Regions from separate parts of the Pseudomonas sp. GW821-FHT09C08 genome, predicted to be linked through region 4. Evidence: riboswitches for the same ligand, from Rfam matches in the RefSeq annotation. Region 4 holds a riboswitch; each other region holds the start of a gene.
What was found. Region 4 has a riboswitch for cobalamin ahead of AC07OJ_RS22105 (CbtB domain-containing protein). Riboswitches for the same ligand answer to the same signal wherever they lie in the genome.
Positions count from the first base shown of each region.

Region 1: linked by a shared signal. The riboswitch ahead of AC07OJ_RS18010 (ABC transporter substrate-binding protein) and the one ahead of AC07OJ_RS22105 (CbtB domain-containing protein) in region 4 are both predicted to bind cobalamin.
Region 2: linked by a shared signal. The riboswitch ahead of cobO (cob(I)yrinic acid a,c-diamide adenosyltransferase) and the one ahead of AC07OJ_RS22105 (CbtB domain-containing protein) in region 4 are both predicted to bind cobalamin.
Region 3: linked by a shared signal. The riboswitch ahead of AC07OJ_RS01440 (CbtB domain-containing protein) and the one ahead of AC07OJ_RS22105 (CbtB domain-containing protein) in region 4 are both predicted to bind cobalamin.

Region 1 is NZ_JBWKPG010000004.1:746,492-750,696, forward strand. It holds gene AC07OJ_RS18000 (ABC transporter ATP-binding protein) at 1-523, opposite strand, end outside; gene AC07OJ_RS18005 (FecCD family ABC transporter permease) at 520-1,524, opposite strand; gene AC07OJ_RS18010 (ABC transporter substrate-binding protein) at 1,521-2,531, opposite strand; cobalamin riboswitch at 2,647-2,840, opposite strand; gene AC07OJ_RS18015 (hypothetical protein) at 2,957-3,400, shown strand; gene AC07OJ_RS18020 (aldehyde dehydrogenase family protein) at 4,023-4,205, opposite strand, start outside.
Region 2 is NZ_JBWKPG010000004.1:417,013-421,217, reverse strand. It holds gene bluB (5,6-dimethylbenzimidazole synthase) at 1-26, opposite strand, end outside; gene AC07OJ_RS16570 (cobyrinic acid a,c-diamide synthase CobB) at 23-1,414, opposite strand; gene cobO (cob(I)yrinic acid a,c-diamide adenosyltransferase) at 1,411-2,022, opposite strand; cobalamin riboswitch at 2,102-2,365, opposite strand; gene AC07OJ_RS16560 (PQQ-dependent sugar dehydrogenase) at 2,465-3,778, shown strand; gene AC07OJ_RS16555 (C40 family peptidase) at 3,822-4,205, opposite strand, start outside.
Region 3 is NZ_JBWKPG010000001.1:333,956-338,160, reverse strand. It holds gene AC07OJ_RS01460 (DcrB/PsbP domain-containing protein) at 1-170, shown strand, start outside; gene AC07OJ_RS01455 (alpha/beta hydrolase) at 237-956, opposite strand; gene cobF (precorrin-6A synthase (deacetylating)) at 968-1,723, opposite strand; gene AC07OJ_RS01445 (histidine phosphatase family protein) at 1,733-2,323, opposite strand; cobalamin riboswitch at 2,360-2,489, shown strand; gene AC07OJ_RS01440 (CbtB domain-containing protein) at 2,522-2,734, shown strand; gene AC07OJ_RS01435 (CbtA family protein) at 2,754-3,482, shown strand; gene AC07OJ_RS01430 (DUF4865 family protein) at 3,484-4,023, opposite strand; gene AC07OJ_RS01425 (LysR family transcriptional regulator) at 4,117-4,205, shown strand, end outside.
Region 4 is NZ_JBWKPG010000006.1:293,790-297,994, forward strand. It holds gene cobW (cobalamin biosynthesis protein CobW) at 1-679, opposite strand, end outside; cobalamin riboswitch at 773-971, opposite strand; cobalamin riboswitch at 1,823-2,030, shown strand; gene AC07OJ_RS22105 (CbtB domain-containing protein) at 2,128-2,316, shown strand; gene AC07OJ_RS22110 (CbtA family protein) at 2,328-3,032, shown strand; gene AC07OJ_RS22115 (cobalamin biosynthesis protein) at 3,029-3,421, shown strand; gene cobM (precorrin-4 C(11)-methyltransferase) at 3,491-4,205, shown strand, end outside.

The DNA of each region.
Region 1 (4,205 bases), on a different contig from region 4:
GATGCTGGATATCCAGGTGATTGGTCGGCTCATCCAACAACAGGATCTGCGGCCGTTGCGCCAACGCACGGGCGATGTGCACCCGCTGGCGTTCACCGCCCGAGAGGCTGCGCCACGCACGTTGGCCCAGGTGGGTGGCGTCTACATCCTGCAGCGCCTGGTGCACGATAGCGTCGTCCTCGCGGGACCAGGGGCTGAGTGCCGACAGCCAGGGCGTGCGGCCCAGGGCCACGGCGTCGAACACGCGGATGGCGTCGTCGGTGTCGGCCTGTTGTTCGACCACCGCGAGTTGCTGCGCAATGGCACGACGGGACAGGTCGCCCAGGCGCACTTCACCCAGTCGCACCTCCCCCGTGGCCGGGGTGCGCAGGCCGGCCAGCAGTTTCAGCAGGGTGGATTTGCCGGAGCCGTTCGGGCCGACGATGCCCAGGGTTTCACCCCGCTGAACCTGCAGGTGAATGTCGCGCAGCAACGTGGCTTCACGCACTTTGAAGCCCAGGCCGATGCAGCTCAGTACGGTCATCGCGCATTCCTCCGGCCGATCAGGATCAGCGCAAACACCGGCGCACCCACCAACGCCGTGACCACGCCGACCGGAATGACCTGGCCCTTGATCAAGGTGCGCGACAACACATCGGCTGCAATCAAGAACAATGCGCCGCCCAAGGCGCTGGCGGGCAGCAGGCGCGAGTGCCCGGTGCCGAGCAGCAGGCGCACGGCGTGGGGAATCACCAGGCCGACAAATCCGATGGAGCCGACAATCGACACCATTACCGCCGTGACCAGTGCGGCGCAGGCCACCAGCACAAATTGCACGCGGCGCACCGGGATGCCCAGGGAGGCCGCCGAGTCGCTGCCGAAGGTAAACGCATCCAGCGCGCGCCGGTGCCACAGGCACACAGCAAGCCCTGCAACTGCCACCGGCACCGCCAGCCATACCGACGGCCAGCGCACCCCGCTGAGATTGCCGAGCAGCCAGAACATGATGCCGCGCGCCTGTTCGGAGCTGGCCGACTTGGTGATCAGGAACGCCGTCAGCGCATTGAACAGCTGCGAACCGGCGATGCCCGCGAGGATGATCTGCCCGGTGCCGCTGGCCGAACCACTGGCTCGCGCGAGCAGGATCACCAGCGCAAATGCGGCCATCGCACCGACAAAGGCTCCGGCCGACAGCGAGATCAAACCGCCGCCCACCCCGATCAACGCCACCAGCACCGCGCCCGTCGAGGCGCCGGCGCTGATGCCCAGCAGGTACGGATCGGCCAGCGGGTTGCGCAACAGCGATTGCAGAATTACCCCACAGGTGGCCAGCCCGGCGCCGCATGCGGCAGCGACCAGCGCGCGCGTGAGGCGGTAGTTCCACACCACGCCCTCATCGATCGGGTCCAGCACGTAGCCGGCGGCCCAGAGCTTGTTGGCCAGCACCTGCAGCACCACCTTAGGTGCGATGGCGGTTTCGCCGATGGCCACGCCGGCGAGCACGGCGATCATCAGCAGCGACAGGGCGAGTAGGGTGCGTATCATTTGGGCAAGTCGTAGCCATCGATGGCTGTCGCCAGTTGTTCCAGGCCATCGAACATACGGATGCTGGCCTGCAGCGCCAGGGCGTCGAGGATGATGATGCGGTTGTTTTTCACCGCGTCCATGTTGCGGGTGACCGGGTCACTGCGCAGGAAGGCAAGTTTCTTTTCATGGTCATCGGCGGGGTAGCGGCGGCGGTCCATGCGCGCGATCACCAAAAAGGTCGGGTTGGCCTTGGCAATGGTTTCCCAGCCAACGGCCGGCCATTCTTCATCGGACTGCACCACGTTGTGCAGCCCCAGGGTTTGCAGCATGAACTCGGGAATGCCCTTGTGGCCGGCCACGTAGGGGTCGCTGGCCATCTCCGAGCTGGAGAACCACACCAGCGCGCTGGCCTGCTTGAGGCCTTTGCCCTGCACGGTCGCGACGGATTTGGCCAAGCGCGCCTTGAGCTCGTCGTTCAGCTGTTGGCCGCGATCCTGTACGTCGAAAATCTGCGCCAGTTGGCTGATGCTTTTATAGATTGTCTCGATGCGAAACGGCTCCAGCCGCGTGCCGTCGGCGCCGACCAGGTTGTCCTTGCCTTCGCAGTCGGAGGGCAGCAGGTAGGTGGGGATCTTCAATTCGTGGAATTGCTCGCGGGTCCCGACCACGCCCTGCGGGCCGACCACCCATTCCAGCTCGGCAGCCACCAGCTGCGGGCGCTTGGCGATCACCGCCTCGAAACTGGGCTCGTTGTCAGCCAGGCGTTCGATTGTGTCGTTCTGTGCCTTGTACTGCGCCAGGACGCTGTTGAACCACAGCGAGGTGCCGACCACTTTATCGCCCACGCCGAGGGCGTAGAGCATTTCGGTGGCGGCCTGGCCGATGGTCACGCTGCGCGCGGGTGCCTGCTGGAAGGTGAGCGTGCTGCCGCAGTTCTGCACAGTCAGCGGGTACTCGGTGGGCGCGGCGTGGGCCAGGGCACAGAAGCCCAGGCCAGTGATCAGGGCGGTAACGCGTGGCAGCATGGGGCGATCTCCTTGAAACCGTACGTGGAACTGGGGAGGTACGGTCTGGAATTACGCCCTCGAACGCTGCGGGCCAGGCAGGCAAGGATGTCCTTCCCGGACACCCCGCCGGTTAGTGTTGGTGCTTGGGCCGGCAGGTCTCCTGACTGATGCGTCGTCGCCACGCTCCGGCCTTCCCGGACGAGGTCCAGTGGCATCAAGGAGCAGGCTCGGCACCTACAGTTGCGGGGGCAGTTCCGATTGGCGCGGCATACCGCGCTTCGGATTCCCTATTAGTCCCATTTGGGAACCGGCGCGGTATGGTAGTCGATCACGCGGTTGAGCGGGAGTTCTGACGGCGCGCGGTGAGAAGACTGCGGTAGCTCTTGTGGGATGGGTCTCCTATGATGCGCGGCCATGGACAGCCTTCACACAAGGAATACACAGTGAAATCATTCGTCGCCCTCGCCCTCATCGCCATGCTCGCCGGTTGCGCCACCCCGGGTAAAAGCGAAAAGCAGATTTTTGACGAAGCCGCCACCGCGCATGTCATGTCGCTGCCTTCCGGGGAAAACAGGGTGCGCTTGCACAGTGTGAAAATCCCCAGCCATGGTTTGATCGCCGACAACCTGGCCCTTGCCATGGCCGGTGGCGCCAATGCGATGTATCTGAAAGAAGAATTGTTGAAGGCCAAAAGCCTGGGCGACACCGGCTTTCTGATAATCGGCGCCAGCACTGTCGTTGACGTGGCCGTGATCGGCAACGCCTGTGAAGGGCTGGATCTGAAAGGTATGCAGATTTACTACTCGGGCACCGATGCGCAGAAGGATAAAGTGCGAACCGCGGTTGAAAAGACCCAGGCGCAGTTTTATTACATTAATGCGCAGTGAGGGTCTGGCAGTAGAGGCAGCCTTTTGGCAGTGAGTGGGCCAGTGCTCGCAAACGGTCTTGTACGGGTATGCGGACGTATCTTGCTCAGCAGGCTAAGCAGGCCAGACAGTCTAAGCAGGCCAAACAGTCTAAGCAGCCAAGCAGGCCAAGCAGGTTGAGCAGGTTGAGCAGGTTGAGCAGGTTATTGTGGTGAGCAGGCTTGCCCTGCGTTGGGCTGCGAAGCAGCCCTAAAACCTCACACCGCGGTTTGCCTGAAACGATGCGGTGGGATTCATGGGGGCGCTTCGCACCCCAACGCAGGGCAAGCCTGCTCACCACAACAACCCGTTGACATGGCCGTGATCGGCAACGCCTGTGATGGGTTGGATTTGAAAGGTATGCAGATTCACTACTCAGGCACCAATGCGTAGGCCCAGCAGGCTAATTGTGGTGAGCAGGCTTGCCCTGCGTTGGGCTGCGAAGCAGCCCTAAAACCTCACACCACGGATTTCCTGAAACGATGCGGTGGGATTCATGGGGGCGCTTCGCACCCCAACGCAGGGCAAGCCTGCTCACCACGACAAGCCTGCTCACCACGACCAGGCGGCTCGCCACGAAAGCTGGCAGTCGTGCTGATCCGGCTTACTTGCGATCCAGCCAAACTGTCTGCGCGTTGCAGAACTCCCGCACGCCGAAGTGCGACAACTCGCGCCCGAAGCCGCTCTTTTTCACCCCACCAAATGCCACCCGAGGGTCGGACACGCTGAACGCGTTGACGAAGATCCCGCCGGTTTCCAGCTGGTTGGCGATCTCCCGCGCCTTGGC
Region 2 (4,205 bases), on a different contig from region 4:
GCCTGGGGGAAGGCGTTGTCGGTCATGGCCGCATCGGGGGCAAGCCCGCTCCCACAGTGGATGGGGATTCAACGCGGTCAATGGTGGGAGCCGGCTTGCCGGCGCTGGCCACCTCAGGGTCGGGCGCAAACAAGGCCGCCACCGCCCTCGGGTTGGACGGGAAATAGAAGTGCACGTAGGACGCGGTCATACGCCCTTGTCGGAACACCGCCTCGGCGCCGCGCCCACCATTGGGGCTGACGCCACGGGCAATCGGCTGCCACTCGGTGCTGGTCAGGGAATGGTGATAAGTGTGCCCACGCAGCACGCCTTCCGGCAGCTCGACGTTTTGCAGGGCCAGGGCCGCAAGTTTCTTTTGCATCACCGCATCGCCCTGCAGCAGGCCGACCAGTTCGGCGCGGGTGCCGTCGACGTCGGTCAGCGAGTCCAGCAGGTAGAGCATGCCGCCACATTCAGCGAGCAAGGGTTTGCCGGCCGCGTGATGGGCGCGGATGGCATCGAGCATCGAGGTATTTTCCGACAGCGCCTGGTGGTGCAGTTCCGGATAGCCGCCGGGCAGATACAGACTGTCGGCGTCAGGCAATTCGCGGTCATGGATCGGCGAGAAAAAGCGCAGCTCGGCGCCCATCGCCCGCAACAGGTCGAGGCTGGCACCGTAGGTGAAGGCAAACGCTTCGTCACGGGCCACCGCAATGCGCACACCGGCCAGCAACGGCTCGGCCTCGATCACTTCGGGGGCGGCGAAGGTCACCGGCGGCGGCAAGGCAACTTCACAACTGCTGCCCAGTGCCTGCGCAGCAGCATCCAGGCGCAGGTCGAGGTCATTCAGCTCGCTGGCTTGCACCAGCCCCAGGTGGCGGCTCGGCAGTTCGATCCCGGTTTCACGGGACAGCGCGCCATACCAGCGCAGGCCTTCGGTGAGACTGCCTTCGAGGAGTTGCGCATGGCGCAAGGTGCCGACGCGATTGGCCAGCACGCCCGCGAACGGCAAATCCGGCTGATAACGCGCGAGGCCCAAGGCCAGGGCGCCAAACGTCTGCGCCATCGCAGTGCCGTCGATCACACCCAATACCGGCACGCCGAAATGCCGCGCCAGGTCGGCGCTGGACGGCGTGCCGTCGAACAGCCCCATCACCCCTTCGATGAGGATCAGGTCGGCCTCAGCGGCGGCTTCCCACAACAGGCGGCGACTTTCCTGCTCGCCCACCATCCACATGTCCAATTGATACACCGGCGCACCACTGGCGCGCTCGTGGATCATCGGATCAAGAAAGTCCGGGCCGCATTTGAACACGCGGACTTTGCGCCCCAGATTGCGGTGCAAACGGGCGAGCGCGGCGGTGACGGTGGTTTTGCCCTGGCCGGACGCCGGTGCGGCGATCAAGACAGCCGGGCAATGACGGGGCTGATTCAAAGTTCGACGCCCTTCTGTGCCTTGATACCGGCCTGGAACGCGTGCTTGAGCATGCCCATCTCGGTGACGGTGTCGCCCATTTCGATCAACTCGGGCTTAGCGCCACGGCCAGTCACCACCACGTGCTGCATTGGCGGGCGCGCCTGCAGGTCGCTGAGTACCTGGTCGAGGTCGAGATAGCCGTGCTTGAGGGCGATGTTCAGCTCGTCCAGCACCACCAGGCCGATGGACGGGTCTTGCAGCAACTCGCGCGACACCGCCCACGCGGCTTCGGCGGCGGCGATATCGCGCTGGCGGTCCTGGGTTTCCCAGGTAAAGCCTTCGCCCATCACATGAAAACGCACCTGCTCGGGAAAGCGGCGGAAGAACAACTCTTCACCGGTGCTGTTGCGCCCCTTGATGAACTGCACCACCCCGCACTGCATGCCGTGGCCCATGGCGCGGGCGAGCATGCCGAATGCCGAACTGCTCTTGCCTTTGCCGTTGCCGGTGAGCACCAGCAGCAGGCCGCATTCGTTGGGGGAGTTGGCGATGCGCTCATCGATCACGGCTTTTTTGCGCAGCATGCGCGCCAGGTGGCGTTCGTCGCGGTCGGGGGAATCGGTCATGGCAGCTCTCCGTTGGGGCTGGACAAAAACGGCGGGCAGGAAAAAGGATAAACAGACAGCCAAGCATCGCCCACCGTGATGCTGTTGGATGAACCAGGCCGGTCTCCGGACTCATGAGTGGCGCCCTGGCTCTTTATAAAGAGAGCACTCGGACAGGCCGACAGCGCGCCTTCCCATATCGCACGCGATACAGTGGCAAAAAGCACCGTCTTGACTCATTTACCGTTGCGGGGGCAGCGCCGGAATCGCGGCAGCACTGTGTACAAGTGCGCTCACTCACCGGCTTCCCTGTTTCACTCCGTCGACCCATGGGTCACAGAGCACCTGGAACAAGCCGCGAAGGTTAGTGGGTTGGGGGTGGAGCGTCAATTAAAGCTGGCCTTGCACTTGAACCATCCTACGGCCGGCCTCCTCTACCCTTACAGGTATTAAGGAGAACACCATGCACAAAACCAGACTCGCCCTGCTTATCATGCTCGCCGGCACCCTCGCTGCCTGCGGGGAAAGCTCTACCTTGCAGGTCTCCGATGGCACCGGGCCGTCGCCCAAGTTGCCGGAGCCAAACAAGACCCTGATCCCGACCGTGAATATCGCCCCGGCGATTGGCTGGCCGGACGGCGCCAAGCCCACCGCCGCTGCCGGCACCCAGGTGGCGGCGTTCGCCGAAGGCCTGGACCATCCGCGCTGGCTGTATGTATTGCCCAATGGCGACGTGCTGGTGGCGGAAACCAACGCGCCACCCAAGCCGGATGACGCCAAGGGTATTCGCGGCTGGGTCATGGAGAAAGTCATGGGCCGTGCCGGCGCCGCTGTGCCGAGCCCGAACCGCATCACCTTGCTGCGTGACGCCGACCACGATGGCGTCGCCGAAACGCGCACGGTGTTCCTGGAAAACCTCAATTCGCCGTTTGGCATGACTCTGGTCGGTAATGATCTGTACGTGGCCGACTCGGACAAGCTGTTGCGCTTCCCCTATCAACCGGGTGAAACCGCGATCAAGGAGGCCGGCACCAAAGTCGTCGACCTGCCGGGCGGCAGCATCAATCACCACTGGACCAAGAACGTGGTGGCGAGCAAGGACGGCAGCAAACTGTATGTGAGCGTCGGTTCCAACAGCAATGTCGGTGAAAACGGCCTGGAAGCGGAACAAGGCCGGGCGGCCATCTGGGAAGTCGATCGTGCCAGCGGCGAGCACCGCATCTTCGCCTCCGGCCTGCGCAACCCCAACGGCATGGCCTGGGAACCACAAAGCGGCAAGCTGTGGACGGCAGTGAACGAACGCGATGAAATCGGCAGCGACCTGGTGCCGGACTACATCACCTCAGTCAAGGACGGCGCATTCTATGGCTGGCCCTTCAGCTACTACGGGCAGCATGTGGACGTGCGCGTCAGCCCGCAGAACCTGGACTTGGTCGCCAAGGCGATCGCGCCGGATTATGCAGTGGGCCCGCACACCGCCTCCCTGGGATTGACGTTTGCCGAGGGCAGCAAACTGCCCGCCCAGTTCAGCAACGGCGCGTTCATCGGCCAGCATGGGTCGTGGAACCGCAAGCCGCACAGTGGCTACAAGGTGATCTTCGTCCCGTTCGAGGCTGGCCAGCCCAAGGGGCAGCCCGTGGACGTGCTGACCGGTTTCCTCGACAAGGATGAGAAAGCCATGGGCCGGCCGGTGGGCGTGGTGATTGATCAGCAGGGGGGTTTGCTGGTGGCAGATGATGTGGGGAACAAGGTGTGGCGGGTGTCGGCCGCTAAATGATGGGTAGGAGCCGGCTTGCCGGCTCCTACAGTGATACGGTCCGTCAGGGGTTACGCGCCAGATTGCCTGGCAATACGCGCTTGGCACTCAGGTAGGCATTCTGCCAATACGCCTTGGACAAGGTATCCAGCTTTACCGTACCGCCGGTCTGTGGCGCGTGCACGAAGCGGCCCTCTCCCACATAGATCCCGGCGTGGCTGACCTGGGAACCGCCACCGGTGGCGAAGAACAACAGGTCGCCGGTTTGCAGGTTCTGCTCGCTGACATCCTGCGCGCGCATCACGATCAGCTCACGGGTGGTACGCGGCAGGGAAATACCGGCCGCATCGCGAAACACAAAGCCGATCAAGCCACTGCAGTCAAACCCTGAGTCCGGCGTGTTGCCGCCCCATCGATAAGGCGTGCCAACCAGGCCCAAGGCACGGAA
Region 3 (4,205 bases), on a different contig from region 4:
TGGGGTTGCGCCAGGTGGACAGCACCGCCACCCAGGGCGGCGGCAAGACCTTGAACTCCACTTTCCTCGGCGGTTCGGGCAACCATTTGCTGGTGATCCAGGCCATCTCGCGGGCCGATGATGTGAAGGGGCATGCGGAGTTGGTGAAGCAGATCACCGGCGGCAAGTGAGCCGATCTTCCTGACATCACCAACAAATGTGCGAGCTGGCCAGCCAGCTCCCACACTTAGCCAACGTCAGTTCAGGCTTTTTTCCAGCCAAACCTTCAGGTCCTGCACCTCCGCCTCGCTGATGGTATGCGGCATGCCCGGATAGCCATGAAACTCCGGCGTCAGCCCCAACCCCGTCAGCACCTCATTCGCGCGCGTCGCCGACGTATACGGCAGCGCCTGGTCCAGGGTGCCGTGGCCGATAAAGATCGCCAGCTGTTTCAGGCGTTCATCCGGCTTCAGCTCGGCCTTGAGCACCGGCAACACGCTGCCACTCAACGCTGCAATCCCACGCACCAACGCAGGCTTACGCAAGCCCACCTCGTAGGACATGATCGCACCCTGGCTGAAACCGACCAGGAACACCCGGTCACTCTGGGTGTGGTATTTGGCGGTGGCCTGGGTCACGAAGTCTTCGAGCAGTTTGGCGCTGCGCTGCAAATCAGCAGTTTCGCCGTTGTACTCGCCGTCGCCCGGGGTCTTGGTAAACCAGCGAAAACCATGCGGGTCGACCGGCATCGGCGCACGGGCCGACAGGTAGGTCCAAGTGGAGGGCAGCGCGTCCTTGATGCCGAACAGGTCCTCCTCGTTGCTGCCGAACCCGTGCAGGAAAATCACCAGTGGCTGGTTGCGCGCATCGCCCTGGGTCTGTTCCAGGTATGAAAGCGGCAAATCGGTATGCAGGCTGGTATCGGCCTGGGCGGCACCGGCCACCAGGGCCAGCGCCAGGGCAAACAGTTTGAGCATGGGACGTTACCTCAGGGTTTGCGCAACAAATAAGTGTCCATGATCCAGCCATTCTCCAGGCGCGCCGCCTTGCGCACCCGTTCAATTTCTCCAGCCACTTCGCTGACCTTGCCGCTGATCAGGATTTCATCCGGCGTGCCCAGGTAGGCGCCCCAATAAATATCCAGGCCTTGATCCGCCACGCTGCGGTAGGAATCTTCGGCATCGAGCATTACCACCAGGGTATCGGCATCACTCGCCTGCCCTGCGGCCAAACGGCGCCCGGTGGTGATTTCGACGGACTTGCCGATGCGGTTCAGCGCCACCTTGTGCTGGGCCGCCAGGGCTTGCACGCTGGTGATGCCGGGGATGACTTCAAACTCAAAGTGGCAGCGGCCACTGGCGAGGATCGCCTGCAGGATACGAATGGTGCTGTCGTACAGCGCCGGGTCTCCCCAGGCCAGGAAAGCGCCGACTTCACCGTCAGCCATTTCCTCATTGATCATGCGTTCGAACGTCGCCTGCTTGTCGCGGTTGAGGTCCTGTACGGCCGTGGTGTAGTCGATATCCCCGCGCACACGCTCGGGGCAGTCGGCCTCGACGAAGCGGTAGCCGGGCTCGGTGATGTAGGTCTCGCAGATCTCGCGACGCAGGTCGATCAGCTTGTCCTTGCTCTGGCCCTTGTCCATCAGGAAAAACACGTCGGTGCGGTTCAGCGCTTTCACGGCCTGCATCGTGATGTAGTCAGGGTTGCCGGCGCCAATGCCGATGATCAGGATGCGTTTCATGGGTTGCTCTCAGTGCGGGGCGTGGATTTTGCCATGTTCATGCGGCCAGGCGTGAGTTTCCAGGCGCAGGCGCCAGACAGTGTTGAAGCGCAGTTCGGTGGCGCAGAGTGGCTCGACGTCGATCCGGTAGAACATCGCGACGGGCAACTGCAACACGTACAGCATCGCGGCGCGGATGACAAAGGGATGGGTGATAGCCACTACGTGCCCAGGCTGTGTTTCGAGGGTTTTCATCCACTGCGCCACGCGTGCGCAAATCTGCTCGACCGACTCGCCACCGTGGGGCGCACTGGCACTGTTGGTCATCCAGTCCTGCAACTGGCCATGATCCAACTGGCTGATGGCCTGGCCCTTCCAATCGCCGAAGTTGCCATCGCGCAGGGCTTCTTCAATCACCGGCGCACTGCCGAACAAACCCGCCGTCTGCCGGGCGCGAGCCTCGGGGGCGCAGAGCAGGCGCAGGTTTTTCGGGTAGCGCCCGGCCAGCGATGACGCGGCAGCTTGCCAGTCCATCGCCACCGATTCGTCATCGGGAAAGCGCCCCTGCTTTTGCAGCGGCGTGATGGCATGGCAGATAAGGGTCAGACGGGTGGCCTGCATCACAATTTCACTCTGTTTCAGCGCGCAGTCAGCGTAGACTGGCAAAGTTGTTTCAACATGTTACAACGAACATGAAAGAGGAAGCCGGTTCGATTCCGGCGCGGTCGCGCCACTGTATTCGGCCCAATAGCCGTAAGCCAGACCCTGTTTCAGCCCCTTCGCTATCCATTTCGGGACGCGTCATCCCTGGAGGTTCTCATGGCTAACACTGCTGCAACCCATCCTGATGTCTATGTGCCGACGATCCCGCTGGGCGAAATCCTGCCCTGGGCGATCTTCGGCGGCCTGCTGCTGATGCTGGCGATTTACTTCGTCGGTGCCGAGCAAGGCGCCACTGCGGTGTTCAAGGGCATGTACGTGCACGAGTTTGTGCACGACGGTCGCCACCTGCTGGGTTTCCCCTGCCATTAATTCATAAGGGAGACACACCATGACAGGGCAATTACTCGTACGCGGGATGCTGGTGGGCCTGCTCGCCGGCGTGTTGGCCTTCGGTTTCGCCAAGGCCTTCGGCGAGCCGCAGATCGACAAGGCCATCGCCTTTGAAGACCAGATGGCACAAATGCACGGCGATGCGCCGGAAGAAGAACTGGTGAGCCGCGAGGTGCAAAGTACCTTCGGCCTGTTTACCGGCGTGGTGGTCTACAGCGTGTCCCTGGGTGGCCTCTTCGCCCTGGTGTTCGCCTACGCCCTGGGCCGCATCGGCAAGGTCGGCCCGCGCGGCCTGGCGGCGCTGCTGGCATTGGCGGCCTTTGTGACGCTGATCCTGGTGCCCGGGCTCAAATACCCGGCCAACCCGCCTTCGGTGGGGGACCCGCAGACCATTGCACAGCGCACCAAGCTGTTCTTCCTGATGCTGCTGGTGTCGGTGGCGGCGGCCGTGATCGCGATCAACGCCGCGCGCAAGCTGATTGCCCGCCGTGGCGTGTGGAGCGGCGCGATCCTCGGCGTGGCGCTGTACATCGTGATCGTCGCAGTGGCCGGCAGCCTGTTCCCGGTGATCAACGAAGTGCCGGAGCAATTCTCGGCCGTGCTGCTGTGGAAATTCCGCGTGGCCTCGTTGGGCATCCAGCTGGTGCTGTGGACCACCCTGGGCCTGGTGTTCGGAGCGGTGGCCGAGCGCAAGCTCAGCCAGCCAAAAGCCCGATTCAACTCCTGAGTCAAATCCCGGGATGGGCCAGGTAAAACACCTGGTAGCCCGTCCCGGGATGGTCCACCTCCAGCGCCTTGGCCGACAAGGTGATCCGTACCAGTCGCCAGGCCTGCACATCCAGCGCGAGGAACACCGCAAAGGTGTCGCCGCTATCCGCCAACTGCTGGTTGCGACTTTTCTCCTCGGCCAGGATCGCCGCCCTGTCCGCCCCCGGTTCCAACGCCCAGTCCTCGCGGTACAGGCTCAGCGCGGTCTGCGCCGGCCCACGTTGCACATCCAGCGGCAACCAGCTCTCGATATACGGACGGCCGAAGCTGTCGAGCACCTTCTGAAAGCGCTCTCCGAGCAGAAAATCGGCGGCCTGCAGTGGGTCGGACCATAGATACACCGAGGCATACACTTTGCCTGCGTGCTCCCGGGCGATAAACGCCTTGAACAGCAACCCCTCGGCGTGATCCCACAACGGCCCCAATTGCGCGGCGCGGCGGCGGATCACGACCATGTCGTAGTCGGCAGGCAAGCGGTGTGAATACTGTTTGGCAAACATGAAAAAGCTCCCGTGCAAGCTGAGGGTTGAGCTTGCGCAGCGCCGATGATTTCAACAAGATATCAGCCGATATATGTGCGATAAGGATTGGATATGACTGACGCGCCAAAACCGCTGGATATCGACACCGTGCAGGCCTTTGTGCTGGTCGCCGACTTCGCCAGTTTCACCCGCGCCGCCGC
Region 4 (4,205 bases):
GCACGTCGAGCGGCAGGCGCCCGCTGCTGGCTTCGATGATCTTCACCGCCGGCGGCAGTTCTTCGGCGACTTCCAGGCGCACACGGGCCAGGTCTTCCGCGCTGATCAGGTCGGATTTGTTGAGGATCACCAGGTCGGCGCTGGCCAGTTGGTCGGCGAACAGCTCGTGCAATGGCGATTCGTGATCCAGGTTCGGGTCGAGTTTACGCTGCGCGTCGACTTGATCCGGGAAGGCGGCGAAGGTGCCGGCGGCCACGGCCGGGCTGTCGACCACGGTAATCACCGCGTCGACGGTGCAGGCACTGCGGATTTCCGGCCACTGGAAGGCTTGCACCAGCGGCTTTGGCAGGGCCAGGCCCGAGGTTTCGATGAGGATATGGTCGAGGTCACCGCGACGGGCGACCAGTTCGCGCATCACCGGGAAGAACTCTTCCTGCACGGTGCAGCACAGGCAGCCGTTGGCCAACTCATACACGCGGCCATTGGCTTCTTCCTCGGTGCACCCGATGGAGCACTGCTTGAGGATTTCACCGTCGATGCCCAGCTCGCCGAATTCGTTGACGATCACGGCAATGCGACGGCCCTGGGCGTTGTCGAGCATATGGCGCAGCAGCGTGGTTTTGCCCGAACCGAGAAAGCCGGTAACGATGGTGACGGGGAGTTTGGCCAGTGTTTTCATCGGATGCCCTTTGGGGCGGGCATACGGGACGATAGGCCCTGCGGCGGCGCGCAGCGGCAGATTTCGTCACCGGATCACCCCGCCCGGTTGAAGTGGAAAATCGGTTGCGAGGCAGGTCTCCTGGCTTGGGGCTTGCGGGTCGTGCGACCGGCGCCGGCTGCGCCTTCCCGCCTGGTGGCAGTGGCGTGGCAGTCGGATAAACCCTTTACAGTTGCGGGGGCAGCCGCGGATTGGACCGCGTTCCCTTCTTAGCTTCGGCCTGGGCTGAAGAACCTCGAGGGTGCAAGGCTACGCAGTGGTGGGGGGATGGTCAATGATGGGATGGGTTGAGTTGCTGTGGTGTACATATCCGGTATTGGGGTAACGGCCGCCTATGGTTCCGCTCTTACAGCGGGTCACTTTTGGAAAAGAGCCCCAAAAGTAACCAAAAGGGCTCTTGCCCCAACACTCGGCACCTCGCCTAGGCTCGGTGTGCCCGTAATCCGACATTGATTTGGGGGGCCGCCGCCACGCGCCATCCATGGCGCGGGGCGGCTAAACCGGCATCCCTGCCGGTTTACCCCCCAAATCAATATCGAATTCCGGCCAGCGTGTTTGATGGGGCGCCTAGATCAAGATCAAAAGCAAAAGCAAAAGCGCGGCGGCCTTAAAGCCGACCGGATTCTTATCTCGAACTCGGTCAACCTGTGGGAGCTGGCTTGCCTGCGATGGTCGTTAACGATGACGCGGAAACATCAGAATGTACGCGGCGCACACGCATTTTTTGCGTTCAAGCCGGCTCCTACAGAGATCAAAAAGCGCATCCACGATGCGAAGCGAGCCGCTTTTGACCTTGATCTTGATCCTAGGCGCCCCATTAAACACGCTGGCCGAACGCAGGTTTGAATCCGTGGGCAACCCGGCAGGACGCCGGGTTAGCCGCACTGGGCCAGGGATGGCCCATTGCGGCGGCCCACGGATTCAAGCCTGAGTGAGGGCACACCGAGCCTAGGCGAGGTGCCGAGTGTTGGGGCAAGAGCGTTTTGGTTACTTTTGCGCTGTTCAAAAGTGACCCGCCGTAAGGGCGGAACCATAGGCGGCCGTTACCCAAATAACGGATATGCCCCCACAACCGATTTGACTCCCCTCCCACCCCCATGCTCTCCTACACACCTTGTTTCGGGTGCCCCTCACAGGGTGAAACGGGAAACCGGTGAGTCATCACATGACGAGTCCGGTGCTGCCCCCGCAACGGTAAGCGAGCGAAGCGTCAGATCCACTGTGCCAAGGGCATGGGAAGGCGACGCTTTCAGGACTCCCCCTCAGGAGCCCCCTCGCAAGCCCGGAGACCGGCCCGAAAAAATCAGATAACAAACCCGCGGTGGGCGGGCGCTGTTCAGAACCCTGCGTGCCTGGCTCGCGGGGTTTTCATGCGCTCGTTTCACCCTGACACCCAGAAGGGACGCGCCATGTCGATCATCAGCAGCACCTCGCACACCGCCAGCAGCTCCGCCACCCTGAGCCAACGCCTGACCGCCGCCATCGGCGCGTCGATTCTCGGCGCGTGCCTGGTGTATTTCGCCGGTTTCTCGCACATCGAAGCAGTGCACAACGCTGCCCACGATACTCGCCACAGCGCCGCGTTCCCGTGCCACTGAGACCTGCCGACATGATCAAGCGTATTGCGCAAACCGCAGGTTTCACCGGCCTCCTGGCCGCCCTGCTGCTGACCCTGCTGCAAAGTTTCTGGGTAGCTCCGTTGATTTTGCAGGCGGAAACGTTCGAAAACGCCCCGGCCACTACTGAAGTGGCACATCAACATGCCGACGGCGCAGCTGCCCACAGCCACGACGCCGAGGCCTGGGAGCCGGAAGACGGCTGGCAACGCGTGCTCTCCACCACCGGCGGCAACCTGGTTGTTGCCGTGGGTTTTGCCCTGATGCTCGCCGGCCTCTACACCTTGCGCGCGCCTACTCGCACCGCTCAAGGCCTGCTGTGGGGCCTGGCCGGTTATGCGACCTTCGTACTGGCACCGACCCTGGGCCTGCCGCCTGAGCTGCCAGGCACCGCCGCTGCCGATCTCGCACAACGGCAGATCTGGTGGATCGGCACCGCGGCCTCGACGGCGGCCGGCATTGCGCTGATCGTGTTCGGTCGCAACTGGCTGCTGAAAATCCTCGGCGTGGCGATCCTGGCGGTGCCACACGTGATCGGCGCACCGCAGCCGGAAGTGCATTCGATGCTGGCCCCGGAAGCCCTGGAAGCGCAGTTCAAGATCGCTTCGCAGCTGACCAACGTGGCGTTCTGGCTGGCCCTGGGCCTGATCAGCGCCTGGCTGTTCCGCCGCAACCGCGACGATCAATACTCGGCATGACCCTGGTGGTCGGCCTGGGCTGCCAGCGCGGCTGTGATGTTCACACCCTGCTGGACCTGCTGGACAGCGCCCTCGCCGAAGGGGGGATCGAGCGTCAGCGCATCACTGCGCTGGCAAGCATCGACCGCAGGCAGGATGAACCGGGCCTGGTCGCCCTGTCCCGCCTGCTTAAGCTGCCGCTGCAGTGCTTCAGCGCCGACCAACTGGCGGCGTATGAAAACCGGCTGAGCCACAAATCAGCCGTCGCGTTCGCCCACACGGGCTGTCATGGCGTCGCCGAAAGCGCCGCCCTGGCCCTCGCCGAACATCTCGCCAGCGGCCCTGCCCGCCTGCTGATCACCCGCCGAAAAAACGCCCAGGCGACTTTTGCATTGGCCTGCGCAGGCTAAAACCCCGATAATTGCCTGCCCTGAACATGAACAATGTTCATACACGCCCGCTTTTAAACAGGAAATACCATGACCGTCTACTTTATCGGCGCAGGCCCTGGCGATCCGGAATTGATCACCGTCAAAGGCCAGCGGCTGATCCGCAGTTGCCCGGTGATTATCTATGCCGGCTCGCTGGTGCCGGCGGCGGTATTGGAAGGCCATCAGGCGCAGCAGGTGGTCAACAGCGCCGAACTGCACCTGGAACAGATCATCGACCTGATCAAGGCCGCCCACGCCAATGGCCTGGATGTGGCGCGGGTGCACTCCGGTGACCCAAGCCTGTATGGCGCGATCGGCGAGCAGATCCGCTATTTGCGCGAGCTGGGCATTCCGTTTCAGATCATCCCCGGCGTGACCGCGGTGGCGGCGTGTGCAGCGCTGCTGGAGACCGAATTGACCCTGCCGGACATTGCGCAGAGCGTCATCCTGACCCGCTACGCCGACAAAACCAGCATGCCCGCCGGCGAAGCGTTTGACAGCCTGGCGCAACACGGCACGACCATGGCGATCCACCTGGGGGTCAATCACCTGGAGAAAATCGTCGCGCAACTGCTGCCGCACTATGGCGCCGATTGCCCGATTGCCGTGGTGCACCGGGCGACCTGGCCGGATCAGGATTGGGCGTTGGGAACGCTGAGTGACATTGCCGAAAAGGTCGCCGCCAAGGGCTTCAGGCGTACCGCGTTGATTGTCGTGGGTCGGGTGCTGGCGAGTGACAGTTTCAGCGAGTCGTCGCTGTATC